DNA from 2 places in the Glaciecola siphonariae genome. Region 1 is predicted to be linked to the other one. Evidence: predicted binding sites of a transcription regulator. Region 1 holds the regulator's gene; the other holds the start of a gene.
The links. Region 1 encodes FliA, which starts transcription of late flagellar genes. Its sites were predicted from a motif close to CTAAAGNTNNNNNNNNNNNNGCCGATA; they were not measured.
Positions count from the first base shown of each region.

Region 2: the regulator FliA is predicted to act here: its motif matches at 12,986-13,012, upstream of ACFO4O_RS06565 (flagellar protein MotY).

Region 1 is NZ_JBHSGU010000002.1:1,260,290-1,276,892, forward strand. It holds gene ACFO4O_RS07005 (vWA domain-containing protein) at 1-1,514, opposite strand, end outside; gene ACFO4O_RS07010 (DUF2802 domain-containing protein) at 1,864-2,301, opposite strand; gene ACFO4O_RS07015 (hypothetical protein) at 2,402-2,533, shown strand; gene ACFO4O_RS07020 (LytTR family DNA-binding domain-containing protein) at 2,691-3,575, opposite strand; gene ACFO4O_RS07025 (acyltransferase family protein) at 3,724-4,977, shown strand; gene ACFO4O_RS07030 (chemotaxis protein CheW) at 5,238-5,729, opposite strand; gene ACFO4O_RS07035 (chemotaxis protein CheW) at 5,735-6,490, opposite strand; gene ACFO4O_RS07040 (ParA family protein) at 6,480-7,250, opposite strand; gene ACFO4O_RS07045 (chemotaxis protein CheW) at 7,477-9,741, opposite strand; gene ACFO4O_RS07050 (protein phosphatase CheZ) at 9,754-10,527, opposite strand; gene cheY (chemotaxis response regulator CheY) at 10,553-10,936, opposite strand; gene ACFO4O_RS07060 (RNA polymerase sigma factor FliA) at 11,008-11,736, opposite strand; gene ACFO4O_RS07065 (MinD/ParA family ATP-binding protein) at 11,746-12,597, opposite strand; gene flhF (flagellar biosynthesis protein FlhF) at 12,594-13,994, opposite strand; gene flhA (flagellar biosynthesis protein FlhA) at 14,044-16,143, opposite strand; gene ACFO4O_RS07080 (S41 family peptidase) at 16,511-16,603, shown strand, end outside.
Region 2 is NZ_JBHSGU010000002.1:1,164,492-1,181,094, reverse strand. It holds gene ACFO4O_RS06630 (M16 family metallopeptidase) at 1-1,161, shown strand, start outside; gene gshA (glutamate--cysteine ligase) at 1,228-2,817, shown strand; gene ACFO4O_RS06620 (transglycosylase SLT domain-containing protein) at 2,967-3,590, shown strand; gene ACFO4O_RS06615 (DUF3149 domain-containing protein) at 3,822-3,944, shown strand; gene smrB (endonuclease SmrB) at 3,980-4,528, opposite strand; gene prmB (50S ribosomal protein L3 N(5)-glutamine methyltransferase) at 4,646-5,593, shown strand; gene aroC (chorismate synthase) at 5,602-6,699, shown strand; gene ACFO4O_RS06595 (MFS transporter) at 6,705-7,910, shown strand; gene ACFO4O_RS06590 (alpha/beta hydrolase family protein) at 8,000-10,006, opposite strand; gene ACFO4O_RS06585 (Fe-Mn family superoxide dismutase) at 10,192-10,773, opposite strand; gene ACFO4O_RS06580 (Grx4 family monothiol glutaredoxin) at 11,023-11,364, shown strand; gene ACFO4O_RS06575 ((2Fe-2S)-binding protein) at 11,866-12,060, opposite strand; gene rnt (ribonuclease T) at 12,214-12,855, opposite strand; gene ACFO4O_RS06565 (flagellar protein MotY) at 13,164-13,991, shown strand; gene glpQ (glycerophosphodiester phosphodiesterase) at 13,981-14,967, opposite strand; gene ylqF (ribosome biogenesis GTPase YlqF) at 15,131-16,132, shown strand; gene cydB (cytochrome d ubiquinol oxidase subunit II) at 16,225-16,603, opposite strand, start outside.

The DNA of each region.
Region 1 (16,603 bases):
ACCTCATAGAGTGCGGTTACTTTGTGTCCGGCGCCAATGTCGCCAGCATCCACCTTATCATTGTTAAAATCTTCATTTGCAAGCGCACGATTATCATACCCAATTAATCGATATTCCGACACTACAGCCGGATTAAACTCAACCTGCACTTTTACATCTTTAGCAACAATTTGCATCGTTGAACGTAGTTGATTTACCAAAACTTTGCGCGCTTCGTTAATGTTGTCGATGTAAGCATAATTGCCGTCTCCGGCGTCGGCTAATTGCTCCATAAGGTAATCGTTATAGTTGCCCTGACCAAAGCCTAATGCTGTTAGGGCAATGCCCTTTTCTCTTTTTTGCTCGATAAGCTCAATTAAGGCCTCATGATTGGTCATACCCACATTAAAATCGCCATCGGTCGCCAGTATTACGCGATTAATACCACCATCAATAAAGGCACTCTCAGCAAGTTGGTAGGCCTGCTCTATACCCGCTGCGCCATTGGTTGAACCGCCAGCTCGTAAACTGTTCAAGGCCTTAGCTATGGCCTGCTGATCATTACCCGCGGTAGGCTTAAGGACCACTCCAGAAGCACCGGCGTATACCACTATAGACACCTTGTCTTTAGCGCTTAGTTGTTTACTGAGCATCAGCAAAGAGCGCTTTAAAAGCGGTAACTTGTTGGTATTATTCATAGAGCCTGAAACATCGAGCAAAAATACCAAGTTGCTTCCCTCGTCGCTCGCATTTTTATCAACATAGGCATTTAAACCAATGCGCAATATATGACGAGCCTCATCCCAAGGCGCATTAGCTATGGCAGTATCAATAACAAATGCCTGCTCAGGGCTTTCTGGCGTGCTGTATTGATAATCAAAATAGTTTAAAAACTCCTCTACCCGCACCGCGTCGGCCGGCGGCAATTGCCCTTGGTTTAGCATGCGTCTGGTATTGGTATAGCTACCTGTGTCGACGTCTACTGAAAAGGTCGATACCGGCTCGTTTTTCACAAGCTTGACACTGCTCTGCGCTATGTTTTGATAGCGTTCATTTTGCACTTCACTTGCTTGACTATCATCATAAGCTAGATGATAGACGGGCATAGACGCTGCGCTTATTGCTGATGCGTCGTTAAGAATATTTGCGGGCGCGCGGGTTCGGACACCAAGCAATGCACTGCGCTGCGTGTTTTCATGCATGAGTTCTGGCATGTTTACTGGCATATGCTCAGCCAGAACAGGTTGTGGGGACTTGGTTTGTAAGGAAGTAGTTTGTAGGGAATTGACTTCGCGCTTTTCAATCGATTGTGCCTTGTCTGCGGAGGATGAGTCTTGAGCAGAAGCATATTGTTCCCGCCCGGCGTTTGTTTTGACGCTCGCTTCTGCTTTAGTTTCTGTCTGAGATTTAGAAAGACTATCTACTTTGTTCTCAGTTCTGGTGTCTGGGCCTGCACAGCCACTCGCTAAAAAAATTGCTAACGAAAGAGCGCTTAGATTTAAGTGTTTGATTGATGTCGCGTTGCGGTGGGTCATTATTGTCATCCTTTAGGTAATGCTGCTTATGAAATTGGTTAAGGTATTTTTTAAAAAATTTAAATAGGCACAAATAATGTTCATGCCTGTATAAGCGCTACTAACGGATGACTTTTGAGAAAGGGTTTTATTTTTTATATTTTTATTGTTCGTGTTTTATTGTGGTGTTTTCAGAGCGTTTTTTGGTTCTGCGTTTTTAGCGAGGAATGTTTTGCTAGGCGTTCTTGCCAAGTTGTTTCTGATGAGGTGTCATTTTTGTACTGCCGTTAACAGCGGTATTCTTTGTCCCTTCAGATTAGCGGGATGTTACAAGCAGTCGTGTTCGTCGCTCAGCACATGGACTTGAAAACTACTTTCTGGCATGCAGTGAAATGAGTACTTCTACCTCGGCGCGGGGCAAACCACTTGCTTCAATAATGTCATCCATGTCGGCGCCCTGCTCCACCAGTTTGCTGGCTTTACTATACATTTTAAGAGCTGGGTCTTGCTCTTCGAGCCGCTCAATAGTTGCGCCCATCTTTTCAAGCTGTGCTTCGAGGTTTTTTTCAAAATTTCCATAAGCTTTTTTGAGCTCTTGATTTAAAGCTTTGTTTTTATTGAGTTCAGACCGCAAACTCTCAAGCTGCGTTGATTGTGAAGTGTTAAGTTTATACAACTCATCGATAAGGCCGACAGATTGCATAAGCTTAGTCTTAATGTTTTTTGCATACAGCCACTGCACCACTACCAGTACGATACATAATAGTGACAGTGCAATGCTAATAAACAATACCGGCGAGCTTTGCATAATACATCTTTGCGCTTAAGGAGATATGTATTTGATTATATAGCGAAAGTAGTAAAGCTCAAGTCCACTGCTACAATGAGCATGAAAGGTCCTAGGTCTGGTGAAGCAGAAAATCAGATATGAGCCGCACCGCGTCGAAAACTGGCGAGAAGAGGACCGACAATACGAATTTACCCAAAGCTTCACGTCTGAGCATAGCGGTTCGTATGAGCCTGAGTTGAGCACGCTGTGAAATACAGACTAATTATTAATAACGCACATCTACGATTGCCAAGAGCGACTATTTATTCTCACAATATTAGAGTTGAGATTATTTAAGTATGTAGTGGCAGAATAAACACGCACTCCTTGCTTGTATTTCTTTTTTTAACCGCATCATTAAAAGAGTATTAAATGTTTACTATTGAAGACTCAAAACCCTCTTTGTAGCGCCGCGAGAGTCTAATCTTTTTACCTGAATGCATTATAATCTCGGCATCCCCACTGCTAAGAGTTTCAATCGAGTCTACATAGTTAATATTAACCGCAAAGGATTTGTGGGTCCGAACTAAGCCCAGAGCACTGCCTTTGTCGACTAAGTCTGACAAGGTGATACGCATTGGATAAAGCTGGCTTTGAACATGCAAGTTAGCGTAATTTCCACAAGCTTCTACCCATTCGATATATTTGCTTTTTACAATAAACTCTTTTCCTAGTTTTTTCACTAGCAAGAGGCTTGCGAGTGTCTCTGTATTGTTTGCAGAGGCATTGGTGTTTGCTTGCTCAGTCAGAGGACTTGCATCGCCAAGCCACTGAGATGTTAAAAAGCGGTAAATAGCAATCATCGCCACAAAAAAACAAAAGCTCCATAGGTCTTTGCGCAGTTCGTAAAACAACTCAAAAAAAAGAGCTTGTATGCTGTGGGCAAAGTCATAATTGCTTGAGGTAAAGGAGTACGCAAATTCACGCATTGACACCATAAGAGACACATGTAAAACGCTGTAGACGATGGCGGCTAAAATGTATCTCAATAAACTGACTTTAAACGAGTGCCAATCCCATTTGTATTGACGCATAAACCAAGCAATAAAAGGAATAATAAGAAATGAGGAAAATGCGCTAGAGTATTCCCATACAAAGGGCTCCCAACTTTCGAATGATGGCGTGAGTTGGCGCGCATCTTCCATCAGTACAGTAGTAGCATTGACTGTTGCATCTACTGCAAAATAGCAACACAAAGCACTCGCCTCATAGACAGTTTTGTGCTGTTGAAAATGAATTTTTGAAAAAAACATGCTAGTGCCTTATCTGCTTGTCCCTATTATCCACCGCTTATCACTTATACTTTATTTTCAGGCACTTATGACATCGCAATGTTACTATTTGTGGCAGTATGTCGTTTTACAATGTACCGCATTTTATAAAAAATACACAAGGGAAAACATGGTTGAGTCTCATTCTGCCTCTATGCCTCGATTACACTGTTTAGATTGGTTGCGAGTATTTGCCATTGGGGTGCTGGTGGTTTATCACATTGGCATGGTGTATGTGCCTGATTGGGGGTATCACTTTAAAAACCCCTTGAACAGCGACCTTATTCAATCGTTTATGTTATTGACCTCTCCTTGGCGTATGGGCCTATTATGGCTGATATCGGGCATGGCTTTTGTTCATATGTGTCATGGTAAAAGCTTGTTTGGCTTAGCGCTTAAACGTAGCAATCAAATTTTACTCCCATTGCTAATTGGCGTGCTGTTTGTCGTGCCGTTCCAATTGTTTGCGCAAATGAAACAGGCTGGCGACATGCCATTGGACTTCATCGACTTTGCTTATGCTTTTTACATAAGACCTCAAGACTATTTTGTGCAATATTCATCAGGAATTTGGCCGCGCTTTGATGTGAATCATCTTTGGTTTTTGCGCTCTCTTTGGCGCTACAGCATGGTGATATTGATATTGTCGCCTTTTCTCAAATCGGCGTTTGTCAAAAAGGTTTGTTCATTGATTGCATCCAATATTGTCTATCTTGTATTGGTCATTGCGATACCAATTGCTGTCATCGAGACGTTTTTAGAAGGTGAAGACGTACGTGAGTCCTACGGCTTAACGATGCTGCTCATTGGATATTGTTTTGGCATGCAGGCAGCATTTTGGCAAAGCCTTTCTCGACACTTAGTGAGCATGTGTATTTTAAGCCTTGTAGCAATCTTGGGTTTGCAAATTGGTTTTGTACTTATTTGGCAAAATGAACTGCATCAAGCCAACCAAGCTCTTGCACTTATCATCGAGACTATCTACCTTGCTAACAAAATATTGCCATTGCTAGCTATCCTTGGTTTATCTTATCGGTTTCTAAATCACCCAAATACATTGATAAGAGCGCTGAATCCTTATGTTTTTGGGCTGTATGTTTTGCATCAAAGTGTCATTATTTTTGTGGCTTATGTGGCTACCACTTGTTTGCCTACCAAAAGTCCCGTGTCGTTTATACAAGCAGCCGAATATCAAATATGGATTAATATGCTGGTGACGCCTCTTATTTGCGCCGCATTATTATTGGCAATTGCTCGGTTTAATATCTTACGAATTTGTTTTGGGATGCGATGGAAAAATAAGGCAGACCCATACCAAAGTGGTTTGACTAACACTATTGTATTTTTGGTCTGTCTACCCTTGATGATAGCTTTAGTTATATGAGGTAAATTGCCGGTCTTGATTTGAAGCAAAGACAAACGCTTCCCTGCATTAATAACCATATTGTTAATGCCAAGTGGAATGGATACTGAACGCAACGTCCAGCTAGCGCCACAGAAATAGCAATAAACTGAAAGATGGTTGTGTTTTATTGTGTGTACGAAGGCTACAAGAATGCGTGAAAAAACGTGGGATATCGTTGAGAATTAAGCGGCAGATATGATTGTCTGCCGCTAGAAAGTTGTCTGATGATAAACATAGGGCTACATGCCCAACACGTCATCCCATTCGTCGTCGCTAAGCAGTTTGTTGAGGTCTACTAGAATCAACAGTTCATTGTCACGATTCGATACGCCTTGAATAAACTTAGCGCTTTCTTCTGTGCCTACATTTGGCGCGCTGTCTATTTCAGATGAACGTAGATAAACCACTTCGGCCACGCTGTCTACCAAAATACCTACCACATGTTCATCAGACTCAATGATCACAATTCGTGAATTATCGGTTATTTCTGATGGCGGCAATCCAAAGCGCGCTCTTGTGTCGATAACCGTCACCACGTTGCCGCGCAAATTAATTATGCCCATTACGTAGTTCGGTGCACCCGGTACTGGAGCAATTTCAGTATAACGCAGCACTTCTTGCACCTGCATCACATTGATGCCGTAGGTTTCCTCGTCAAGACGATAGGTTACCCACTGCAAGACTTCATCATTTGGATCGCTAGCTGATGCTGTCGCTTGTTTTTCAGACATAGATTTTACTCCGTTACCACACTTGATGCGTTTTTCGTCGGCCTAGCTTCTAGCAAGCGTATGAGCTGGCTTGCGTCAACTAAAGCACACATTTTCTGTTTAATCATTCCAGCTAACCAAGGCCGTTTGGCGTCTTGGTCTCGCCATTTAATATCGTCGTGACTGAGTTCATGCGTATCTGCTAACTTTGAACAGGCCAGTACCCACGGCGTTTTTCCTAACTGTACAGCATAAGCATAGTTGAGCGAGTCGGCCAGCGCCTGAGTATACTTCTCGGGCATAATCCAGCGGGCTGTATCTACACAATTATACTTTTGATCTAGCTTCACGAGCACGCCCATCAACCACTGCGCTTGCCCTGGCATAGGACTCAACCCAGAGTGCTTTGCACCCTTTGACGGATTAATTTCACTATCCAAAGCAATGATCCCGCCTAATTCAACCAACGGAATTGCTAAAGTTAAACCTGCTACTTCAAAAAATAGCGCATGAAACCTCGGCGGCAGCTTTTGCTTTAACGGCATAAGCTCAAGCTTTGCTTCTCTGTTTACTGTTTCGACCGCAATCGCAATTTCTTTACTATCAATCTCGTTTATTGCTGAATCGCTTGCCACTTCAGGACTTTCTTGCAAAAGTGCTTGGTTTGCGGTTTCTAGTAATCGAGCTGCGGCGGCGAGCTCATCGCTTACCTTTGCCTCTTCCGTATGCGTAAGTGCCTGCAGGTAGCTTTGCATGGCCTGTTTCGCGCTTTCATGCGGCATATTTAAGTAGCTCGTTGGTTAGCTTATCGTAGGCAAACGCACCGCGACTGTCTTTCACTATCATGTTTATCGGCAACCCTTGCTGGCTGGCGTCTCTGAATTTGGTGTCTACCGGAATATAGCCGCGCCACATATGCGCCTTATAATTGTCTCGCATCTTCGTATATGAGGCCAAACAAGCATTCACGCGTCGGTCAAAAAGCGTCGCCACCACTAAAGTGAGCACCTCGTCTTGCAGCGTCGGTTTGAGCTGCTCTAAGGTTTGTAACATTCTGTCAAGACCCCTAAGCGCCAAGTATTCTGTTTGTGTTGGCACCACAATGGCGTTGGCGGCCACTAAACCATTAACCATAAGCACCCCAAGCACCGGCGGACAATCAATTATGGCAATGTCAAACTGCGAGCCCAGTTGTTCCAAGGCTTTTTTAATAACAAGCCCTTTGCCTGGTGCGGTGCCAAAACGTTTGTCTAAGGTCGACAAGGCAATATGCGAGGGTAATAGGCCCACGTTTTTAATCTTAGTGGCCTGCAGCGCTTGTTTTATGTCAAAGGGCTCGCTGGGTGTTTGGCAAAACACGTCATATAAGCTACTTGTCAAATTCTCGGCGTCAAACCCTAAATAGTAAGTAAGTGAGGCGTGAGGGTCTAAATCGAGCAATAAAACCTTATAGCCCTGCGCCGACAAGCTTCCAGCTATAGAAATAGTGCTGGTAGTTTTACCCACGCCACCTTTTTGATTAACAACTGTCCAAACTTTCATCGATAATTAGCAGCACTTTGACATAAACAGAATCTGTGACATAAACAAAGCAAGAAGCATGCACAGATGTCGCAGCGCATCGCTAATAATTATCAGCCTTAGCCGGCAGTTGAAAACTCTAAGCTAGTAGCATCGGGCGGCTTTTGAGATAAAAAAATCGCGCTGTAGTGAGCGCGATTTTTAATTGTTGTCTGTAAAGGCTCACATGGCCTCTAACAACAGCTTATTATGCATAGCGTTTTAATAGATTTGGAATATCCAATATCAGCGCAATGCCCCCATCAGATGTAATGGTCGCACCGGCCATACCTGCCGTTCCTTGCAGCAAAGCATCTAATGGTTTAATGACCACTTCTTCCTGACCAATTAACGAGTCCACTACAAAGCCAATTTGCTGGGTGCCAATCTGCACTACCACTACGTGGCCTGCGGAACGGTCTTCAACTGGGCGCATGGGGTTGAGCCAGTCGTTCAAATAAAACAGCGGTATGGCTTTTGAGCGCACAATCATAGTCAACTGTCCGTCAACGGTGTTGGTGCGTTTTAAATCCATATTGATAATTTCATTGACCGCGCCCAAAGGCAGCGCAAATGTTTGTTTGCCAACCACAATCATGAGCGTCGGCAAAATAGCTAGGGTAAGCGGTACTTTTATTTCAAGCGTCGTGCCTTTACCCAGCTCCGAGTTGATATTTACAGACCCGTTGAGCTGGTTAATTTTAGTCTTGACCACATCCATGCCAACACCACGACCAGAAATATCACTGATCTCAGTTTTGGTTGAAAAGCCCGGTGCAAATATTAAGTTGAATGCTTCTACATCCGACATTCTTGCTGCAGAGTCAGCATCTAACACACCACGACTTATGGCAATTTCTTTTAGCTTTTCTGCGTCCATGCCCTTGCCGTCATCGGCAATGGTCAACAAAATATGATCGCCCTCTTGCGACGCGGCTAGGCGCACGGTACCCATTCTGGGCTTACCTGAGGCCTCGCGATCTGCCGGCATTTCGATGCCGTGATCTACAGAGTTTCTTACCAAATGCACGAGTGGGTCGGCCAAAGCCTCCACGAGGTTTTTATCTAAATCGGTCTCTTCACCTTCAAGAACCAATGTAATTTCTTTTTTCAAAGTCCGTGCTAAGTCGCGCACAACTCGCGGGAAGCGGCCAAATACCTTTTTAATAGGCTGCATGCGAGTTTTCATTACCGCGCCCTGCAAATCGCCCGTTACTACATCTAAATTTGCGATGGCTTTCGACATGCTTTCATCAGCATTATTAATACCAAGGCTCAACAATCGGTTTCGCACCAATACGAGCTCACCCACCATATTCATAATTTGGTCGAGACGTTTGGTATCAACACGCACAGTAGTTTCGGCTTGCGGTGCGGCAGGTTTATCTGATTTTTTAGCCGGCGCTTTTGCCGCTGCTGGCGCTTTAGCAGCCGCGCTTGGTGCAGGTGCTGCAGGTTTCTCGCTTGCTTTATTACTAGGTTCAGCGCTTGCGCTTTCGCCGGTTTTTTCGGCCGGGTTTGCACTGGGCGTTTGCGCCGCCGGTTTACTTTCGGTATCCGCTTTAGTGGGCGCATTGGCGCTAGCTGAATCAGCCTCGCCTGCTTTGCTTACTGAGGCAATGGGTGACTTACCTGACCCGTGTAAATCGTCAAGTAGTGCTTCAAATTCTTCGTCAGTGATTTCATCATCGTTGCCCGATGAGGCTTTTTCATCAGGTGCGGCTTGTACTTCGGCCGCTGGAGTAGCTTTAAAGCTTCCTTTACCGTGCAGGTCGTCTAAAAGCGCCTCAAATTCGTCGTCGCTAATATCACCGTCGCTGCTATCAGCAGTATCAACACTTGGTTCGTCTGTTTTTGCCGGTGCAGGTGCACTGGGCGAACCGCCATGAAGCTCATCGAGTAAGGCTTCAAATTCGTCTTCGGTAATCTCATCAATACCGTCGCCGCCGCTCGCCGCGGGCTTATCTACCACTGGCGCATCATTGCTGACTTCAACCGGCGTAGGTTCTGGTTCAACTGGGGCAGCGGCTTGGGCTTGTTCGGCAGGCTGGGCGTCAGTATCAAATATTTTTTCGTCGGGAGTTTCAGGCGCACTCAACTTATGTAGCAAGTCGATTAAGTGAGCAGGTGCAGGCGTGAGAGGTTCACGCGCTTTGACTTGCTCAAACATCTCAACTACCACGTCGGTTGCTTGCAAGATAACATCCATTAATTCGGGGGTTAACGTGCGTTGGCCATTGCGCATTACGTCAAACACGTTTTCAGCGCCGTGACAAATGTCGACTAGCTCGCCAAGAGACAAGAAACCTGCACCGCCTTTTACCGTGTGATAGCCACGGAATATAGCGTTCAGTAAATCTGAATCCTCTGGATTATTTTCTAAATCTACGAGCTGCTCTTGCAATTGTTCTAAGATTTCTCCGGCTTCCACCAGAAAGTCTTGCAAGATATCCTCGTCAACTTCAAACGACATTCGTTTGCTCCCCTAAAAACCTAAGCTAGACAGTAAATCGTCAACATCATCTTGGCTTTGTGCCACGTCGTCGCGATTAGCTGCATCAATAATTGGCCCTTCGGCTTTAACTTTATCGTCAGATTTCTCAGAAGGTTGAGCGCTAACTTTTTCAACACCCTTTTCGTGGCGCTCTTTTTTAGCTTCTTCTTCGCTGAATGCTGACAACATATCAACTAAGGACTCTTCCACGTCTTTTACCAGCTCAATAACTCGTCGTATAACTTGGCCGGTGAGGTCTTGATACCCCTGTGCCATGAGCACTTCGGTGAGCATAGAATTTAATGTGGCAGAATCTTCATGGGCATCGCTTAGTAATTTATCTAAATCTAAACACAGGCTTTTAAATTCGCCGAGTTCAATTTGGCGCGACATTAGCTTCTTCCATTCAGGCAGAACGCTCGATAAGCGGCCGTTGAGTGCTTCTGCTATTGGCATGCTGCGTTCAACAGCGTCCATGGTAGAGTTTGCCGCTTTTTCTGTTTCTTCAATCACGTACTCTAGCCGTGAGCGAGCGTCAGGAATTTGCAGCTTGGTCAAACTTGAAATGCGTTCATCGAGCTGAAAGTTGCTCAACGAATCGTGTAGTTGGCGTGTTAATTTACCCACCTCTGAGAATAATTCCGTAGATTCTCTTAGGGTAATGCTGTGCACAATATTATTGGCAGATTCAATCTCGTCTGACTCTAAGTGTGCAACTAGCGCTTTCGCTTCTTCTAGCGAAATGAGCGATGCTTCATTCGTCATAGGACGTCACCTCTTTAAGCGATTGTTAGCCTAGACGTTCGAAGATTTTGTCCAACTTCTCTTTTAGCGTGGCTGCAGTAAAGGGCTTAACAACATAGCCGTTTACACCCGCTTGCGCGGCCGCAACGATTTGCTCTTTTTTCGCTTCAGCAGTCACCATCAAAACCGGTAGATGCTTCAACTTATCGTCTTTACGAATCGCTCTGAGCAAGTCAATACCCTGCATGCCCGGCATATTCCAGTCGGTCACGACAAAGTCGAAATCGCCCTGATTCAGCATAGGCAAAGCCGTATTACCGTCATCCGCTTCTTGAACATTAGTAAAGCCTAAGTCTTTCAGCAGGTTTTTAATGATGCGCCGCATTGTTGAAAAATCATCAACAACAAGGATTTTCATATTCTTATCCAAAACTACCTCCGCAATGGAACATTTCATTTAATCTATTTAAATAGTCTTACTTTCACAAACACGCTGCTGTGTTATTGAACGGTACGCCAAGACTGCATTTTTGCTTTAAGTTTTAACATTGCCTGACTATGTATTTGACTCACCCGAGATTCACTCACCTCAAGCACTTCGCCAATTTCACGCAGGTTTAACTCTTCATCGTAATACAAAGACAGCACAATCGCTTCACGCTCTGGTAATGTTGTTATCGCCCGAGCTAGCGCTTTCTGAAATGATCCTTGCATCATTTCTTCAAAAGGTTTGTCGGCGCCTTTGTTTTCTTCGTTGGTGAGCACGTCTTCACTCACGCCTAAATCCTCAATACCCACCAATTTTCCGGCATTTACTTCATTGAGCATTTGGTGATATTCCTGCACCGACACATTCATAATTTCTGCGACTTCGGTATCTCTGGCATCTCGGCCGGTCTCGCGTTCAACTAAGTTAATTGCCTCAGTAATCGCTCGAGAGTTTTTATGCACCGACCTAGGTGTCCAGTCGCCTTTGCGAATTTCATCAAGCATCGCTCCGCGTATACGTATACCGGCAAATGTCTCGAAACTGGCTCCCTTGGAGCCGTCAAAATTGCGCGCGGCCTCAAGTAAGCCTATCATGCCAGACTGGATCAGATCGTCGATTAACACGCTTGCCGGAAGCCTTGCCATCAGGTGATGCGCAATGCGTTTCACCAGAGGAGCATGGCGCTCAACCAATTGGTTTTTGTCTACTTGCTGTTGATATACTGTCACTTTATTACTCACTTTAATTACCTACTCATGCAAGGACACGAGATTTTCAATGAAAAACTCAAGGTGTCCGCCTGCTTGCGTCGGAATGGGCCATGTCGACGTGCGTTCAGCCAATTTCGCAATGGCTTTAGCGGCTGGCGACCCAGGAAAAGCATCCACAATCGCGGTTTGCTTTCGTATTGCTTTTCTTACGTTTTCATCAAAGGGGATAATACTTACCAACTCAAGAGCGACATCTAAAAATCTGCCCGTAACCTTTGATAGTTTACTAAAGAGCTCACGTCCTTCCCGCTCAGAGCGCACCATATTGGCAACGACCTTGAACTTAAATACTCCGTGCTCTCGATTCAAAATTTTAATTAGCGCATAGGCATCAGTAAGCGAGGTCGGTTCGTCGCATACCACAATGATGACGTCTTGGGCAGCTCGCGAAAAGCTCACTACCATGTCAGATATGCCTGCCGCGGTATCTACCAACATCATATCGATGGGTGTTTGCAGCTCACTAAATGCTCGAATTAAGCCTGCATGTTCGTGTGTGCCTAGCTCCGCCATCGACTTGCTGCCTGAGGTCGCGGGCGCAATCTTCATGCCGTAGGGGCCTGTGACGAGCACTTCATCTAAGGTGCATTCACCTGAGAGTACATGCGATAAGTTTCTTTCAACGCGCAAACCGAGCATGACATCCACATTCGCCAAGCCGAGGTCGGCATCTAGCACCATCACTCGCTGGCCTTGTTTAGCCGCTGACACAGCAAGGTTGAGCGTTAAGTTAGTCTTACCCACTCCGCCTTTGCCGCCGGTTACAGCGATTACTTTAATTTGTTTAGTCTGATTCATGGTTCTCAGGCTGCTTGCTTGGTCGATTATCATAGGCCACCAGCGTTAACGGCAGGCTCCTGACCTTGCATAGGCAAGCCATACTTTTTATAAAGCTTGGCGGCTACAAGGGTCAAATTAGCGGAATCTGCAAGTTTGATATCTTCTGGCACGCGCTGGCCGTCGGTCACATAACTAAGTGATAAATCATTCTCAATGACGACGCTAAGCGCTTCACCAAGGCTGTAGCATTCGTCGAGTTTGGTAAAAATACAGCCTTGAATATCGGTACTGTGATAGGCTTTTACGGTTTGATTTAGCACTTGATATTGAGCGCCTGCTGGCAATACCAGATATTTGCGAATATTCACAGACAAGCCTGTTTCATATTCGTTAAGTTGTTCGATTAAACGTGCATCACGCTGGCTGAAGCCGGCAGTGTCAATAAGCACGAGTTTTTTGTTGCGCATTTGATAAAGCAGTTGATTAAGCTCTTCTGCGCTTTGCGCTTTTTTGACGCTACAGCCAATTATTCGGCCATACGTTGCAAGTTGCTCAAATGCAGCGATACGGTAGGTATCGATGGTCACCATAGCGACTTGGTCAGCGCCATATTTTTGCGCATACTTTGCGGCAAGCTTTGCTAAGGTTGTCGTCTTACCCGTGCCAGTTGGGCCAACGAGTGCCACTACACCAGATTGATTTAGGATGTCGTTTCCACCTACATGAAGGCGATTAGAAAGCAGGTTTAGTAAATATTTCCAGCCTTGCTTTTCGTCTACATTGTGCGGCAGAAAATCAATAAACTGACGGGCAAGTTTGCTGCCCAAACCCATCCCAAGCAATTGTTCATGTAAATAGTGATGAGTGGGGTTATGACGCTTTTTACGTTCGTCAGCAAGCTCCGACACTTGAAACTTTAATACGTTTTTAATCGATTCCAGCTCTGCTCTAATGGTATCCATTTGATCAGGTTCAAGCACGCTGGGCGGCGGTGTTAAGCTGGCCGCTTGAGAGTTCTCTAAAGCAATATCGTCACTCATCGATTCCACAAAAGCGGGCGAACGAACCATAGATTCATCGGCTCTTTGCGCTTCACGCTGCTGTAGCACTTGCGCTTGTTTTGAATCACTGGCTTTATGGTAATTTTGAGCGCTTGCGCCCTGCTGGCTATGTTGCTTTTCATGCTGTTTAGCGAGTAAGGCCTGCAAAGAATCGGGAATGTCGTCGCCTATGACCTCGCTCAAGCTAGGCGTGGGTTTGTGCAACTGGCCTTTAGGTGAGGTTTGTGCAGAAGCGGTGTTATTAGGAGCTGGGTCTACCGCAGCAACTAGCTCAACACCACCAGATACCTTCTTATTAGACATAATAACCGCTTCGCCACCTAGCTCGTCTTTAACTTGCTTGAGAGCTTCGCGCATATCTTTGCCAAAAAAACGTCTAATCTTCATACATTCCTCATTAATATTTTAGGCTCTTTCGTGTTGAGCACGTGTCAGTTTATTGACCGACCGATGACACTATTTTTATCTGTTTGTCGTCAGGTATTTCTTGATATGACAAAACATGTAATCCACTAACCGACTGCTTTAAGAACCTAGACAAAACTGGGCGTAACATACCCGAGGTCAGCAGCACTGCAGGCTCGCCTGCTAATTCTTGCTGTTGATATGCCTCACCAAGAGAATCTTGCAGCTTTTCAGCGAGGCCTGGTTCAATGCCTGCGCCATCTTCTCCGCCTGCTTGAAGTGACTTATGCAACATCTGTTCCAAATCTGGTGCCAACGTGATTACCGGAATTTCCATCGCGCCGCTTGTGATGTCCTGAACAATTAAACGCTTTAACGCGATGCGAAGTGCTGACACCAAAACGTCAGGGTCTTGGCTCTTTGGCCCGAACTCGGCTAGGGTTTGCACGATGGTGCGCATATCGCGAATGGGCACACCCTCAAATAAGAGCGTTTGTAAGACTTTCACCACCGTGCTTAGCGGCAAAATATCTGGTACTAAGCCTTCAACTAGTTTCGGATGTGTTTTCTCAAGCATATCTAATAGCTGCTGTACCTCTTCATGACCAAGAAGTTGATGAGCATGATTGGTGAGCAACTGACTTAAATGGGTTGCTATCACGGTGGCTGAATCGACTACCGTGTAGCCTAATGTTTGTGCATGGTCGCGCTGACTGGCTTTAATCCATACCGCATCAAGGCCAAATGCCGGGTCTTTTGTGACTTTTCCTTCAAGAGTGCCAAAAACCTGACCTGGGTTAATCGCCAGTTCACTGTCATGTGTCACCTCTGCATCGCCTACGCTAACGCCTAACATCGAGATGGTGTAAGCATTTGGAGAAAAGTCTAAGTTGTCTCTTATGTGAACAGGTGGAATTAAGAAGCCCAACTCTTGCGAAAGCTTTTTACGCACACCTTTAATACGCGTGAGTAGCTCCCCGCCTTGTGATTTGTCTACCAGAGGGATCAGGCGATAACCTACTTCTAACCCAATGATATCTACCTGCTGAACATCATCCCAACCAAGCTCTTTAACTTCTTGCGTGCCTTTTGACACCTCTGGGAGAGCCTCTACCCTAGCAGCATCTTCCAGTGCAAGTTTGCGTTGATGTTCGCGATAATACGCGTAGCCCCCGACCAAGGCTGCAAACGACAAGAAGGCAAAATGCGGCATGCCCGGCACAATACCCATAATAAATAAAATACCGGCGGTAATATAAAGTGCTTGCTTATTTGACAGCTGCTCTTGAATCTCTGCGCCCATTTCTTGCGTGTCATTTTCACGCGTCACGATGATGGCAGTTGCGACCGACAGTAACAAAGAGGGAATTTGCGCCACAAGGCCATCGCCAATGGTCAGCATGGTATAGACTTGCATCGCGTTAGAAAAATCTAGGCCGTGTTGATACATGCCAATAAATAAGCCACCCACGATGTTAATCATCATGATGAAAAGGCCTGCCACAGCATCGCCTTTTACGAATTTTGACGCACCGTCCATCGACCCGTAAAAATCAGCCTCAGCGGTGATTTCTTCGCGTCGCTGGCGCGCTTGGTCTTGGTCGATATAGCCGGCATTTAAGTCTGCATCAATTGCCATTTGTTTGCCTGGCATCGCATCTAGGGTAAATCGAGCATTTACCTCCGATATACGGCCAGCCCCTGCGGTCACTACTTTAAAGTTGATGATTAATAAAATGGCAAAGACCACTACCCCTACTGCATAGTTGCCGCCAATTACCACTTCGCCAAAGGCTTGAATAACTTTTCCGGCAGCGTCACCACCTTCATGCCCTTCAAGCAAGACCACCCGCGTTGACGCCACATTCAGCGCCAGCCGAAGGACCGTAGCCACCAGTAAAACAAGGGGGAAAATACCAAAATCGATAGGACGTGAGGTAAAAATACAGACCAAAATTATGACCAGCGAAAGCGCGATATTGAAGCTAAACAATACGTCAAGCAGCACCGCAGGCATCGGTAAAATAACCATCCCCATAAGTGCTAAAACAACAATCGGAGCACCTAAACCAGAGGCAAACTGTTTTAGCTGATTTTTATCAACTCGCTGAAAATAAGAGGCTAATTGCATACAACAAATTTTTGACTACTAAGGATACTTAACAGCGGCTGTTACAACTTACGTGCCAGTATGTCGTACGTAATGAATATTGCTATTAAATAGTGAGGCAAACCGGTGCATAAATGGCTGAAATGGCTGAAATAACACAAGTATTCAAAGCGTTGGATGGCAAATCAGGGCTCTGGTATACTCTGAGCCAACATGATTATTCGTTTTTTTAGAAGATTTAAGTCTGCACTTTGTTGGTCGTTAACACTCTAACAACAGTAAACACATTGTATAAATCATGGCTCAACAGCATTACGCTGATATCTTAAATCATTAAGATTGTGATAGGAGCCCACCTTATAACTTACAGCAGTAGATATCAGCGCTTATGACACACATCAAAATTAAAGCACCACTTGCCATTGGATTTTTTATATTTACGCTCGCTGGATGTGGTGGCGGCGGCAGCAATACCCCAACG
Region 2 (16,603 bases), 96 kb from region 1:
TTTACTGCACAGTTGATGAACGAAAGCACGCAAAATTACAGCACAGAAGACTTCGCCAATGCCTTAGCCCTTCTGGGTAGCTCAATAAGTGTTGATACATCCGGACGCTACACCAATGTATATGTAAGCACGCTGGTGAAAAACGCAGAACAAACGATGGCTCTGTTAGAAGATCGTTTGTTTCGGCCGGCATTCAGCGAGGCGGATTTTATGTTGGCGAAGCAGCGAACCTTACAGGGTTTACAGCAACAGCTTAAAAATCCTTCAGTCTTAGCGTCTAGAGCCAGAGATGCTGTGCTTTACGGCACGCAGACTCGAATAGGTTTGCCCGACAGCGGTACCTTGGCGAGTATCAATGATATTACCCTAGATGACGTGAGAGAGTTTTATGACTCGTTCTATCGGCCTAATCATGCACAAGTGGTCATGGTAGGAGATGCCAGCCAAGAACGTACCCTTGAACTTGTTGGATTTTTAGAGCAATGGGAAGCGCAAGATTACAGCGTTCCAAGTTTTTCCCCTGAAGCATCAAACGACGAGGGTAAAATATTTATCGTAGATAACCCCGGTGCAGTGCAGTCGGTTATTTCGATATTTAAGCAAGCACCAGTGTTTGACCCATATGATGAGTACTTTCAACTTACGCTAGCCAATTACCCCTTAGGGGGCATGTTCAATAGTCGTATTAATTTGAATCTGCGAGAGGATAAAGGCTACACATATGGGGCGCGCAGTGGTTTTGTTGGCGGTAAAAACTTAGGCTATTTCAGCGCTGGAGCCGATGTTTCTGGAGAGTTTACCAAAGCAAGCATCGATGAGTTTTTGTCTGAAATAAATCGCTATCAAGACCAAGGCATGACCGAAGACGAGCTAGCATTTTTGAAAAATGCCTATTCACAATCCGATGCATTGAGCTATGAAACACCAAGACAGAAAGCAGGCTATCTAATTCGGATTCTTTCGCTAAACTTAGACAAAGACTTTGGTGCTAAACAACAAGCTATTATTCAACAGATTACTACTGAAGAGTTAAACGCCTTATCGAAAAAATGGCTAGACAGCACAACGATGGATATTGTAGTGGTGGGAGATGCCGCCAACATAGCGCCTCAACTGAAAGAACTGGGGCGTGAAATTGTTATGCTCGATGTGCCTCGTTAACGAGAACTGTGACATTAATTACGCTCTAGCGTTGCGATAGGGCGTACAACGTATTGGATAGATTTTTTGAGTACATTACCCACAACATTTGAACAGCGCTTAGCGACACTGGCGTCAACCAACATTTGCGCCACCCTAAAAGATATAAAACATGGTGTAGAGAGAGAAACACTCAGAGTCAATCAAAGCGGTGGTCTCGCTGCCGGCTCACATCCTCAAGCGCTCGGCTCAGCGCTAACGCATGACCTAATCACCACCGACTTTTCAGAATCCTTACTTGAGTTTATTACGCCGCCTGAGTCGCATACGGCGACGACCATAGAGCAGCTTATTGATATTCATAAGTTTACATACGACAACATAGGCGACGAATACTTATGGCCTATGAGTATGCCTTGTTTTATAGACGCTCAAACGAATATTCCCATTGCGCGATACGGGAAATCAAATATTGCGAAGATGAAAGAAGTGTACCGAAGCGGCCTGCATAATCGCTATGGCAGCATGATGCAGGTAATTAGTGGTGTACACTTTAATTTTTCACTGCCAGAGAGTTTTTGGCAGCTATGGTGCGACAAGATGCAAATGCCGGCAGACAAAATTGGCATTTCCTCTCAGTATTTCTCACTTGTCCGCCAGTTTAAACGTCTGGCATGGGTAATTCCTTATTTATTCGGTGCGTCGCCCGCTCTATGCGGCTCATTTATAAGCCACAGAAAGGTTCCACATCCTTTTGAAAAAATTGGCCGTGGTACGCTGTTTTTACCGCATGCTACATCGCTGCGTATGAGCGACCTTGGATATACCAGTACAGCACAGTCAAATTTGCGCATCTGCTACAACGATTTATCAACCTATGTCAGTACCCTTCGAGAAGCGATTAATTTGCCGGCAGAGCAATATGCGCACATAAGTGCGGGCGAAAATGGCAAATGGCAGCAGTTGAATAAAAACGTACTGCAAATTGAAAATGAGCTGTATTCACCTATTCGTCCAAAGCAAGTGGCTAACTCGATGGAAAAGCCCACCGACGCACTTGAAGATAGAGGCGTGAGCTATTTGGAAATTCGTTCCTTGGACGTTAACCCGTTCTCGCCGGTGGGCTTAGATGCGCACCAGATTGACTTTTTGGACGTATTTTTATTGTATTGTTTGGCGCTGCCTTCGGTCGATTTTTCAGATGCTGCCAACAAAGAGAATCAGGCGAATTTTGTAGACGTTGTGCTCAAAGGTCGCCAAGCTGATTTGCAACTAAGTAATGCCGGTCAGTCAATTTCGCTCGCAAAATGGGGCGAGACGCTTATGGAAGACCTGATGCAAGTTGCCTCTGTTTTAGATGAGGCTCATGCAAGCAAAAAATTTAGCCAAGCGGTTACAACGCAGGCGCATAAATTTGTCGATGCGTCGCAAACCTTTTCAGGGCGCTGGTTAAATACTCTGCAAGAAAATGAAATAGACAACAGTATTTTAGGTATGGAGCTGGCAAAAGAATATAAAACGTTTATTCAAGAAATGGACTATCGCAATATTTCGAAAGTCGATTTTGAAGAACAGGCAAAAGTATCCATGCTAAAGCAGGCTGACATTGAGGCCAGTGATACTCAGTCTTTTAACGATTTTATTAAAGATTATTTTGGGTCGAGTAAAACGCGATAGAGTCGCATCTTATGCGCTTATGCGCTTACTCACCAAAGGTGAAAATTTAGGCAAAAAAAACCCAGCGAAATCGCTGGGTCAATACACACTTAGGGAAACACATTTAATCTGTACATAAGAGTACGTAAGCTACTAAGAAGTTCAAAAAAATGTCAAAAAAAATCATCTACATAGCGCTAACAATGCTCAGTGTCTTTATTCTAGGGGGCTGCGCCACTACTCAGCCTTCGAGTCGTGAGAATCTGTGTCACATATTTGAAGAAAAGCGTGATTGGTATGATGCCGCAAAGGATATGCGTGACAAATGGGGCGTTCCCATTCATGTGCCTATGGCAATGATGTACCAAGAAAGCTCATTTCGACACGACGCGCTCCCTCCTCGAGATTATGTTTTTTTTGGCTTAATACCCTGGGGGCGAGTGAGCAGTGCTTACGGCTATGCGCAGGCGAAAACGATGACATGGGACGATTACAAGCGCGAGACTAATAGCCGTTTTGCAGACCGCGATGACTTTGATGATGCGATTGATTTTATGGGCTGGTTTATTAGCAAAACTCACACGATAAATCGTATTTCTAAGTGGGATGCGGGTGCTCAGTATCTCAACTATCATGAAGGGTGGGGCGGATACAAACGCAAAACGTATCGACAGAAGCAGTGGCTTGTAAAGGTTGCGCAAAAGGTAGACGCTCGCTCAAAACGCTATGCTGCCCAGCTGAAAACGTGTGAAGACGAGTTAAACAAAGGCTGGTTTATGCGCCTTTTCACTTAATACCTTTCATATATCTGCTGAGATGCTCTTCTGAGCAAGATGGGTAAGTTATTATTCATGCCCCATCGCTTTGCGTGCCATCTCAGCGCTAAATCGTCTAAATATTGATCTGGATTAATAAACAAATGTCTTCGGTTGTTTGAGCGTAAATTTGCTTGATCTAGATCAGCTTAGTTTTCTGACGTTTTGCCACAATATCGTTGTTTTTTAATCAACAAGGCAGGAAACAGTATGTTAGACCTTCTATTATCAGATCCAGTCGCATGGGGTTCAGTGTTCGGTATTTTTGTTGTGGTTGCTATTTGCGCATACTATGTGTATTTGTTTTTACACAATGTTGCCGAAGATAACTAATTAAGCTTTGTGAAGCCGCTAAATGCGCCTGCGTATTAGGGCAGGGGCGCGATAAATTCAATCAGTACAAGTACTGCGCCTTTTCCGCCCCACTCAAGGGGTGCCTGATGAAAGCCAAGTACTTTTGGATGTTGAACTAAATAATTGGGCACTTTTTGTTTGAGCACGCCTCCGCTTACGCCATGTATGACCTGAATGCATTCATAATGTCGGCGCACCGCCTCATCGATAGCCGCTGCAAGCTCAAGCTTTGCCTGTTGAGTGGTTAAGCCGTGTAAATCTAGCTCAAGTTCGGGCACAATTTCACCGCGTCGAATGCGTTTAATACCTTGTTCAGCCTCGCTTGTTTTACGCGCAAATTTCAAGGCTTTGCTAGGGTCAAAATAGGCTTCAAAGCCATCAGAAAACTCAAAGCTAGCTGCTCGGCGCTTACCTTCTTTACTCGTTTTTACCGCTGGGCGTTTGTTCAAGGCGCGCTTCTCTTTTGGGTCTTGCACATATTGAGTGTGCTGCACGGGCTTGGCGTCGGCAAACATCTCGCTAAAATTTAGGTCTTGGGCTAACTTTGAGACTTTTTTATCCATCTTTTTAAATTATCAGCGAAATTCCGGTAAATAATGCGTATTATATTGCCACAAATACACGGCAAACGCATACACCGTTTCAGGTGTTGCCAATGACATTCTGGCAAGCTAGCAAACATGCAAACACACGATCACAACAGCGATACACACAATTTGCTCACGATTGGTGATTGGATTCGCTTTACCATAAGCGAATGTCATCGAAACGATATTTTTTTAGGTCACGGAACCGATAACATCTGGGATGAAGCTGAGCATTTAGTGTTTCAAGCCTTAGACATCCCTTTGATGCTTGGCCAAGCGCAAAAGAGCGTGGTGTATCAAAGCCGATTGATACAAGATGAAATTGATAAGCTCGATACGTGGGTGCGCCTGCGCGCGCAGCATGCTAAGCCTTTGCCTTACATCAGCAATATTGCTTGGTTTGCGCAGATGCCGTTTTATGTGGATGAGCGAGTGCTTATACCTCGCTCTCCATTTGCTGAGCTGATCAATAAACGTTTTGCACCCTTTGTATCTAAGCACTTCAGCCCGACCCATATCCTTGATATGTGCACCGGCAGTGGCTGTATCGCTATTATCTTGGCCAAAGCGTTTGAAGATGCCGCGGTAGATGCAGTCGATATCGACATGGACGCCCTTGAAGTCGCCTCGATTAATATTGCAAACTATCAGTTAGAAGAGCGTGTTTACCCCATATCGTCTGACGTTTACACTGAGCTTAAGGGCCAGCAATACGATTTAATTATTGCCAATCCGCCTTATGTAGATGCCCAAGATATGGCTGATTTGCCTCAGGAATATCATCACGAGCCCGAACATGCATTGGCGTCTGGCGCCGATGGTTTAGACCTCACCATGAAAATTGTTTCACACGCTATAGAGCATCTTCGTGATGACGGATGGCTATTTGTTGAAGTGGGTAATAGCGAAGTGAACTTTGCCGAGCGTTTTAACGGATTACAGGTTACGTGGTGCGAATTGGAACAAGGCGGTAGCGGCATTTTTGCCGTGAGTAAAGCGCAGTTGATTGCGCAGCAAGATATATTGGACGAATTGGAGTAAGCGTTAGGATGTCAGGAAATACCTTCGGAAAAATTTTTACCGTAAGCACGTTTGGAGAGAGCCATGGACTCGCCATCGGCGGTGTGGTGGACGGCTGTCCTCCCGGCCTTGAGCTATGTGAAGATGACTTGCAGGGCGACTTAGACCGACGCAAGCCTGGAACGTCACGCTATACCACCGCACGGCGCGAAGAAGACGAAGTAAAAATTTTATCAGGCGTATTTGAAGGTAAAACAACGGGCACCAGCATTGGCCTGCTTATCAATAACACCGACCAACGCAGCCAAGATTATTCAAAAATTAAGGATGCCTTTAGGCCCGGACACGCAGACTATACTTACCAGCAAAAATTTGGGTTTCGGGATTACCGCGGCGGTGGCCGGTCTTCTGCGCGAGAGACGGCTGTGCGCGTTGCCGCCGGCGGCATTGCGAAGAAGTATTTAAAACAAATCTATGGTATTGAGGTGCGCGGTTATTTGTCGCAACTTGGGCCAATTGCGATTGATTGTGTTGACCATAGCGTGACTAATACCAACCCGTTTTTCTGCCCTGATGAAACTAAGCTAGAGGCGCTAGATGCCTATATGCGAGATTTGAAGAAAGAGGGTAACTCTATTGGTGCGAAAGTGAGCGTGTCGGCAGTCAATGTGCCAGTTGGCTTAGGCGAGCCAGTGTTTGACCGACTAGACGCAGAGATTGCCCACGCCATGATGGGTATCAATGCAGTAAAAGGCGTTGAGTTAGGCGATGGGTTTGATGTGGTCACTCAAAAAGGCACTGATCATCGCGACCAGATGTCGCCTGAGGGTTTCCATAGCAACCACAGCGGTGGTGTATTGGGCGGTATATCTACCGGACAAGAAATTCTAGTGCACATGGCCCTTAAACCCACCTCGAGTATCTCTATATCGGGCGAAACTATTGACGCAGACGGAAAGTCTGCAGACATCATTACCAAAGGCCGACACGACCCATGCGTGGGCATTAGAGCCGTGCCTATTGCCGAAGCTATGCTTGCCTTGGTATTGATGGACCACTTGTTGCGTCATCGCGCACAAAACGCCGGGATTGTTTCACCAACACCGGTTATACCTGCTCAGCGCTAGCTGACGTGTATTTGTCATGGTTTGCCGATAGAGCAAACACACAAATCGATGAGCGCCGCAATCGTGTATTGCTGGCGCTTATATATATTTTTCATTTTGGTCAGCTTGGCGTATTCATTCCTTATGTTGGTATTTATCTTGATGCCAAAGGCTTTTCATCTGCCCAAATCGGCACCCTGTTGGCGGTGGTTTCACTCTCTCGTATTGTTGGCCCAAATATGTGGGCGCACTTCGCCGATAAAACCGGTCAGGTAGGCGAGGTACTTAGACTCGGCTGTTTGCTTGCCTTTTTGAGTTTTTCGAGCATTTTATGGGTAGAAGGATTTATAGGTATCACCATAGCGTTTGCCAGTATGATGATGTTTTGGACAGCCGTGCTGCCGCAGTTGGAGGTGATTACATCGCATGCTACGGAGCGCTCAAAGGGTGGCTACGGGGCGATACGGCTTTGGGGCAGCATAGGATTTATTGCCTGCACACTCGTAGTAGGGTGGTTGTTAGATAATTTTTCCGCGCAGGTAATCGTGTATGCGTCAATTGTGATGCTGCTGGGCCTATTCATAAGCTCTTTATTAGTGGTATCAAGAGCACAACAAACGGTCACTGACACCAAGACTCAGGATCACGCTTTAGATGCTCACAGCAAGATGAAGATTTGGTCTTTTGGCTTTATTGTTTTTTTACTTGGCAATACCTTTTTGCAAGTTAGTTTTGGTAGCTTCTATAATTTTTTCACGCTGTATATGCGCGCCCTTGATTATTCAGGCATGCAAACCGGTGTTTTTATTGGCTTAGGTGTGGCTGCCGAGGTAATTATTTTTATCTACGCTATGCGTTTAATTAAGCGATTTGGTGTAAAAAGCCTGCTAGTGTTTAGCGTGTTTTTTACCGCTTTACGCTGGGCCTTATTAGCGGTCTTTGCCGAACATACGAGCATTATTGTCTTCACGCAATTGATTCACGCCTTAAGCTTTGGCTTAACCCACGCTGCATCGGTTTATTATTTACAGCAAACCTTTCCTAAAGCGTTTCAAAGTAGAGCACAGGCCTTGTATGTAAGTATTGCCTTTGGGATAGGCGGGGCCTCGGGGAGTTATTTGTCTGGTTTGATGTGGGCGCAAGGAGAGGGCGCATTGGTGAGCTTTGCATTTGCCGCGCTTATAGCCTTTGCTTCAGGTATATGCATGCTGGCCTTGCCCAATCGCGCCTAAACTAAGCATCTAAACCAAGTATGTTTAAACGAAACATCTAGATTCAGTGTCTAAATAAGCGCTCATCAAAATATAAGACGCACACGCGACTACTTTGCTTCGCCCAAATGTTCTGAAAGAAAGGTTTCTAGCGCCTCATAAACAGGACGAGAATGGTCTGAATAATAAAAAATATTATGACCTGCATCTTCTATGCCGACAAATTTGAAATTTTTATTGTGCGCTTCAAGAGCGTCCTGCATTAATTCAGCTTGTTCATAGGGTACCACTGAATCTTCCTCACCGTGAACCAGCAAAATGGGCGTGTTAATACGCTGTGCGTTCAGCGCAGGAGAGCTTGCTTGCAGCATCACTGCATCGGTTTGTGGATCACCAATGGTATCTTTTACGTAGCTTGTTAATATTGCGTTGCCTTCAAATTTGTCTAAATCGAATTCGATCTGTTCGGGTAAATGCGTCACACCATTAATGCTCGCGGCACAGGCATAAAGTGACGGTGTTTTAATCGTGCCCATTAAGGCGGCATATCCGCCGTAAGATGCGCCTACAATGCACACTTTGTTTGGATTTATTAAGCGCTCTTTTTCTAAAAATGCAACTGCATCTTCTAAATCCTCTTGCATTCTTAAACCCCACTGCTTATGGCCCGCTTTTTCAAACGCTTTTCCGTAGCCAGTTGAGCCCCTAAAGTTAGGTTTAATTACAATATATCCTCGAGTGGATAAAAACTGAGTAAGGTCATCGTAATTGAGTGAATCCCTCGCCTGCGGACCGCCGTGCGGCATGATGATTAGCGGCAATGGTGCAGAGAAGTCAAAACCGCTAGGCGCATATAAATAGGCAGTAATGCTTGCTTTGTCACGTGTGAGATATTGAATTTTATAGGCATCTGCCAGTTGATCTCTCGGTAAGCTACTGTAGGGGTAGTTAAAACGAGTAATCGCATCTTCTTTTATATCGTAGGTAAAGTAGGTGACCGGATTAGATGCACCCCAAGATTTTATGACGGCATAAGACTGATTTTTAGCGATATTGCTAAAGCGAAAGTTTTCATCTTGAAAATACTTTGCCGCCTTTGCGTAAATGTTTTGGCTTTCTTGGTTAAAATAGACGGAGCGGTAAACATCAGTCAGAGTAGTATAGCCAATAACTTCATTGTCCATCCCTGAGGTAATCACTCCAACTATATCGGTGTTTTCCAGCGATACCAGCACGCTTTTTTCACCGTCTTTTACCTGAATTAGCTCATGAAACCCCGTGTCTTCATTAAGCTTTCTATACACAAGGTAGCCGTCTTTGAGGCCCGCTAAGTCTTCTAACTCAATTTTATTTTTGCTTCTATCGTCGTCGTCAAAGTAAAGGGTGTCAACACTGACCCACTCATCGCTTTCTTTTGTGTATTTCAAAATTTCGAGAGTTTTTGAAATGCGTCGATAGTCATAGCGATATAATAGCTGGCGTTTTATATCGTTAGTAAAAGCGACGGTAAATCTTCCGCCGGTAACAACGCGGTCAGATTCTCCTGAGTTGATATTGACTTTGTAAAGCGTCATACGGTCTCTGCGCCATGCAGACATCAGTATGTGCTCAGGGTCGTCGGGCAATATATGGGTGATATTTGCAAGGTTAACATTCCCTTTAACATTGCGGTCGTCGTTCATCAGCGATACCAGACCCTCACCATCGATGTCAGTGGCAACGATGCGGCCAAACATAAAGTAGTCGTCGATATCAAAGTCATCCTTGCGTTTAGCATCGCGGCGTACTTGCGCAGTTTTATAAGGTACTAAGAGTTTTACTAGGAGACGATTATCGTTAGCCCAGCTTACGCTATAAGGTCGTATGATGTCGTCACCAAAGCGATGAATGACTTTAGATTTTTGGATATCGAAAATGACCACCGCTCGCTGTTTATCATAGTTCCAAACCGACGCAACGTACTTACCGTTGGGCGATAATTTGGCGGTGAGCATATCGGGCGGAGCATGAAAATCATCAACACTTAAGTCGTATGATGAAGCAAAAACAGGCGTGTTAAGTAGTGCCAAAGACAAGAGCGTAAGGCAGCATAAGCGTATACAAAGTGGTTTATACATGAGCATCCATTCTCAAATTTTTTTTAATGGTAAGAGATAAGAGCCTTTCAGGCAATGCTCAGCGCTTTTATTTACTAAAATTAGTTAAAATATATATGTGTTTATTAAGTTTAAAAAACTTAATAAACCCGCATAAAAAAACCCAGCACTGCTGGGTTTTTAGTCATTTACTGTAGAGCTAGCACTTAGGCAAAGTTGCTTGAAGCAAAATCCCAGTTAGCTAAAGCCCAGAAACCTTCTAAATAGTTTGGACGAACGTTACGATAGTCTATGTAGTAAGCGTGTTCCCACAAATCAACCGTTAGTAGAGGCGTTACACCGTCTTCGGTAATTGGCGTACCAGCGTTGCTAGTATTCACAATATCTAAGCTGCCGTCGGCTGTTTTTACTAACCAAGTCCAGCTTGAGCCAAAGTTGTTTACGGCTTTATCGTTAAAGGCCGACTTGAAGTCTGCAAACGAACCCCACTTAGCGTTGATTGCATCTGCAAGCGCACCCGTTGGTTCGCCACCGCCATTAGGGCTTAAGCTGTGCCAATAAAAGGTGTGATTCCAAATTTGAGCAGCGTTGTTAAACACGCCACCGTCACTGTTTTTTACGATTTCTTCTAAAGACTTTTCGGCAAGGTCAGTGCCCTCAATTAAACCGTTAAGCTTAGTTACGTACGTTGCGTGATGCTTGCCGTAGTGAAAATCTAATGTTTCTGCAGAAATATGCGGCTCGAGCGCGTTTTTTTCATACGGAAGAGCGGGTAATTCAAAAGCCATGTGTAGTCTCCATTGTGTTATGAGTATGTATTGCCTGCATGAGCTATATCTAAGGTCAAACGCTAGGTTTTAAACCCTTTGGCCGTAAAAACTTAAATAACTTGATCAGTGTGCTTCTTTATTTCGTAAATTAAGGCAAACAAGATCACACTTATTTATATTCATTGAATAAAATAAGGCTAGACAGCGCTTGATATTGGGCGCATTCACCCATACCCTTTAGCCAGTCTCATTGAAAACGGTTGTACTATGGAAACTATTGATAAAATCAAAGAACAAATAAGCGAAAATCCCATCCTTTTATATATGAAAGGTTCGCCTAAACTTCCGAGCTGCGGCTTTTCAGCGCAAGCCACTCAGGCGCTTATGTCATGCGGGGAACAATTTGCCTACGTAGACATACTACAAAATCCTGATATTCGTGCTGAGCTGCCAAAATATGCTGATTGGCCGACTTTTCCGCAGTTGTGGGTAAAAGGTGAGTTGATTGGTGGTTGCGACATTATTTTGGAAATGTTTCAACAAGGCGAGCTGCAAACGCTGATCAAAGAGGCGGCAGGCAGTTCAGATACGCCCGCGGCGGACGCATAGCGTTCTTTTCCGTAGACTGATAGCGCAGAACGATAGCGCCTAACGGATATCTTAGAGAGCGCCAGTCGCAAAGTAATACACAGAAACGTCGAGATTTAGAGCTTGCTCAAATCTCGACGTTTTTTTATTTAAGTATTAAAATTTTAGGTTTAACAGCACAAGTTATTGGCCTTCTAAGCTATACACGCACATGACCCATAAGTGAAATCCCCAAAAGTAAAATACCCAAAACGCAAAAGTAAAAGAACCAAATGTAAAAGACACCTAAGCCGTCTTAAAGTATTTCAGAAGCGATATTTAAAGTTATTTGTGAACGGTAAATTTGAAGAGTAATGTTGAGGGGGAATTTTGAGGGGTTATTTTGAGCGTTTTTATGAAGGGTAGTTACGAAGGTAGCTGCGTAGAATATGTCTCAAGCTTATTCGTGAAATTGAAGTTAGTGTTCTTGTTGATGCATTTAAGTGGTTTTAGGGTTGGGTTGATGTTCTTGAATAAACTATATCAACCCACGTCTTTGAATAAACTATCGTCAATAATAGTTTGATCAATAATTGATACAGCCATATCGACACATGCTCCGCACTGTGAGCCTACGCCTAGCTGCTTTTTCAAATCTCGGATATTGCCGACGCTGTCTTCGCGTACCGCTCGCTCAATTTGCTTATCGGTTATGCCGTAGCACATACATACAAACATAACTCTCCTCAATCATCTTAATAACACTGCAAATGATAATAGTTGTTATTTAGATTAAAGGCAAGTGAGTTTATGCATATTTATTGATCAATGGCCTCAAAATAAGGCTAAGTAATTGATATTACTATTGATTAACCTTATTCAGATATGAGCTTAATTATCTTCGTCTTTACTCAAGGGCCAGCCACCAAGCTGCCGGTAGCGATTAAGCATAAAACAAAATAACTCTGCAGTTTTTTGTGTGTCGTACAGAGCGCTATGGGCTTGCGACTGTTGAAATTCGATGTTGGCAGCTTCGCATGCTTTTACCAGCACTGTTTGTCCTAAGCACAGCGCGGCTAACGACGTAGTATCAAACGAAACAAAGGGATGGAAAGGACTGCGTTTAATGTTTGTGCGTGCAAGTGCAGCGTTTACAAAACTTTGATCGAATGTTGCATTATGCGCAACGATGACGCTTCTCTGGCAATCTGCCTCTTTTTGCGCTTTTCGAACCGTTTTACACAGGTCTTTAAAAACTTCTTCTTCTGTTTTTGCTCCGCGCAGGGCGCAAAAGGGGTCTATCCCGTTAAACTCAATGGCGGCCTTTTCGATATTAGCGCCTTCAAACGGCGCAACATGTTCATGAAAAATAGTATGTTGCTCAAACTCTCCTTCGGCGTTCATCCGCAAAGTAATGGCAGCAATTTCTAAAATGGCATCGGTATTGGCATTAAATCCAGCGGTTTCTAGGTCGATAACTACCGGAAAGTAACCGCGAAAACGTTCTGCTAGCGTTGAAACTGTTTGGCTCATGTGTTCCTTAATAAAAGCGATGAGAGAGGCCTGCAACATAGCGGCTTCATAATTTAATGTCTTACGGCGTGCTTATATTTCTGCCGCTATTGTTTATAGTCATTAGTATGCCGAACTTCCATCTTGGTTGCTAAACCTTTCGCCACATAAGCCGATAATCACAACATAGAACACTGACAATTTAGGCCAACAAAATGCAGCAAACCGACGCACCCGTACCGGGAATAAAAAAGCAAGTAGCCATGAGAGCCTTGCGTGTTAGCCCGGTAATTGCTGTTTTAATAGCACTGTTTGTATCACTTCTGTGGATGCCAAACGCAGCAGCGAATATGCGCCACTACAAGGTAGATGTAGAATCATCTGAGTGGAGTTTGTCATCGCAGACGCGTTTGAAGTGTGAGTTGAGTCATCAAATTCCCGGTTATGGTACAGCGTCGTTTATCACAGAAGCTTCTAAACAGCTTAATATGGAATTTTACCTAGATATGCTGCGATTGCCCGGTCGCTACGATTCTGCTGTTGTGTATTCAATGCCACCGAGCTGGATGCCTGGCGTCAGTAAACGACAGATAGGCCGCATGGACTTGCGTAAACAATACGACGGCGATTTACCCTCTGATTCTGCATGGCAAATGCTTACAGAGCTTGAAAAGGGTTTTTGGCCCACTATTCACTACCAAGATTGGCTTAATCCCAATGACGCGGTGGCGGTATCCTTAAATGCCGGTCAGTTCCAAGCCTCGTATTATGATTTTAGTCGCTGCATTTCAAACTTGTTACCCTATAGTTTTGAAGACATTGAGTACACTGTGCTCGCATACAAGAAAAACAGCGCCGACCTTACCAAGTACTCACAACGACGTCTCGATATGATTGGTGAGTATCTTAAAGAAGACCTCGACTTAGAGCTTGTGTTACTCGACGGTTATACCGATAGTTATGGCGGCTCTTGGAACAATGAGCAACTCTCAATTCGCCGCGCCAATGAAGTAAAAAACTATTTTACCGCACTGGGCGTTGATACTGACAGAATTGAAATAACCGGTCATGGTGAAAAACGACATGTGTCGCCAAATGATACTCGCTTAGATAGAGCAAAAAACCGTAGGGTAGTGGTGCGTTTGTCTAAGGGCTAGGCGAGTTTTTGTTGTGCATATAAGGCATTACCTGATCGGTAAACAGCCCGTTGATGCCTAGCGCTTTAAGCCGTTTAAACGCGCGTATTGCCTCTTCCTTGTCGCTATAAAGGTCAGCTCTGTACGTATAAGGATGCACCACCAACCCTAGTGTTTGCGCGTTTTTGATTAAGTCAGTGGGCGTATTGGTTTTTTCATCTATCAGATGCGGTATCCACGGGCCAATGCCGTTGGCGTATTGCGCTACTTTATCAAGACCTTGGACGGTTTTAAGCAAATCGTAGTCGGTATTAGACTCATTCCAATCGTTTTCAGCAATTAATTGCACCAGTTTAACCTTGCTTTTATATTCAAACCGGATGCGTTTAAGTGCTTCAGGCTCAAAGCTCTGCACATAAATATTAGCACTGGCGCTATTAAGGTCGAGGTCGTTTAGCGCTTGCATGAATAGCGCGGTAATGTCGATGCCTTGCGATGTATGCCAGCTCGGCGCTTTTATCTCAGGATATACCCCTACATTTTTGCCAAAGGCGCGGTTGAGTTGCCTGATGACTTCAACATGTTCTTGAAAAGTCGCTACGGTAAAATGTGCTTTTCCGTTGTAGCGATTTGGGTATACGAGGGTATTATCGGTATGTTCACGCTCGTGAATACTCAGCGTTCTTAGCTCGTTCAAACTAAAGTCAATCGCATAAAAACGCCCGTCGTCTCGCGCGCGTGACGGAAACATTTGCTCCACATTGGTCACCGTCTCAAGATGAATGTCGTGCAGTACTATTAACTGCTTGTCTTTGGTCGCGACCAAATCTTGCTCGATATAGTCAGCGCCTTGCATAAAACTCAACACTAGCGCCTCTTTAGTATGCTCGGGTAAGAAACCTGACGCACCGCGATGCGCAATAATGTCGATGGCCTTTGCAACGCCAGAAAACGACAGCAAGACGAGCAAAAAACATGTAGATATAAACAATTTCACAAAAACTCCCTAACTCTATAGGTAACTAAGATGCGCTAGCATAAATCAATAACGAATGGCTCATTACATGATACTAAGTGAATGTGTTGATTATGTGACGATTGATTTATACTGTCGAAATAAAGGTGCGTTTTGTGCCTGATTCGAATTTTAAGGAAAAACATTGGCAGTCCATTGGTTCCCGGGGCATATGCACAAAGCATTGCTCGAAATAAAACAAAGCTTATCGCAAGTAGATGTGCTGATTGAAGTGCTCGATGCTCGTATTCCTTATTCTAGCGAAAATCCGGAAATTGCGAAGTTGCGTGGTGATAAGCCGTGTTTGAAAATCTTAAACAAGAGCGATTTAGCTGACCCGGAGATGACCGAAAAATGGCAGACTCATCTTGAAAAAGATGCTGGCGTAAAAACCTTTACCAATTCTACCGACAACCCAGCAAAGACCAAACAAATCATCGATATGATACGGGCAACCTGTGCCCAAAAAGATGCGTCTATTCGCTCAATCAACGCCATGATTATTGGCATACCCAATGTGGGAAAGTCTACCTTAATAAATATACTGGCACAGCGGACTATCGCGAAAACTGGTAATGAGCCAGCGGTAACCAAAAATCAGCAGCGAATCAATTTGGGGAGCGGTATTGTATTACTCGATACCCCAGGCGTGCTTTGGCCTAAATTAGAAAACCCTAACACCGGCTATCGGCTTGCTGCATCTGGCGCGGTAAAAGACACGGCGATGGAATATGATGATGTGGGTTTTTTTACGGCTGATTTTTTGATTAAAGCATATCCTGATTTGATGAAAGACCGCTTTAAATTAGACAGCCTACCGGATACTGAATTGGCTTTTTTGGAGCTTGCCGCAGCTAAACGCGGGGCTTTGATGGCGGGCGGCAGGGTAAATTTGCATAAAATTTGTGAGGTGTTAATTAATGAATTAAGAAGTGGTAAATTGGGTCGCATCACCCTTGAATCCCCTGAAATGTTAATACAAGAAAAAATTGAAATGGCCGAATTAGCCGCGAAAAAAATAGCAGATAAACAAAAGCGAAAACAAAAATTCAAAGACGGCTCACTCACCCCCGATAAAAAAGACCGTAAGGAAGTGCGCGAACAAAAACGCGCTGAACAAAGTCAGCGCATGAAAAAGAAGCGTTAGATTTAATGTTTTTGCGATGCGTGTTCGATGTGCATCTTAACTTTATGCTCCCAACTTATGGCTCTTAACGTCAGGCTTTTAACTAATTGCCCTTAATAATATCGCAGGTCTTCTGCCTTACCTCTGAACGCATAATAGGTAAACGCAGTGTATAAAAAGATAATTGGTATAACGATAATCGCACCAATCAATATTATTCTTAGACTTTCTGGTGAGCTTGCGGCTTCGAACATCGTGAGCTGCCCCGGCACTACGTAGGGGTAAAAGCTCACCACCAAACCAGCAAAACAAGATACAAAGACAACAATAGTAATTAAGAACGGTAGCCAATTACCCGCATCGCCAGCTAAAGGCAGCCGTTTAAGCACTTGATAGCCTATGACAAGCATACTGAAGCAAACAAGCGGTATGGCTGCGTACAAAATCGCCCATGGTGAGTCTATCCAAATCTGTTGCACGCTCGGGTTGACT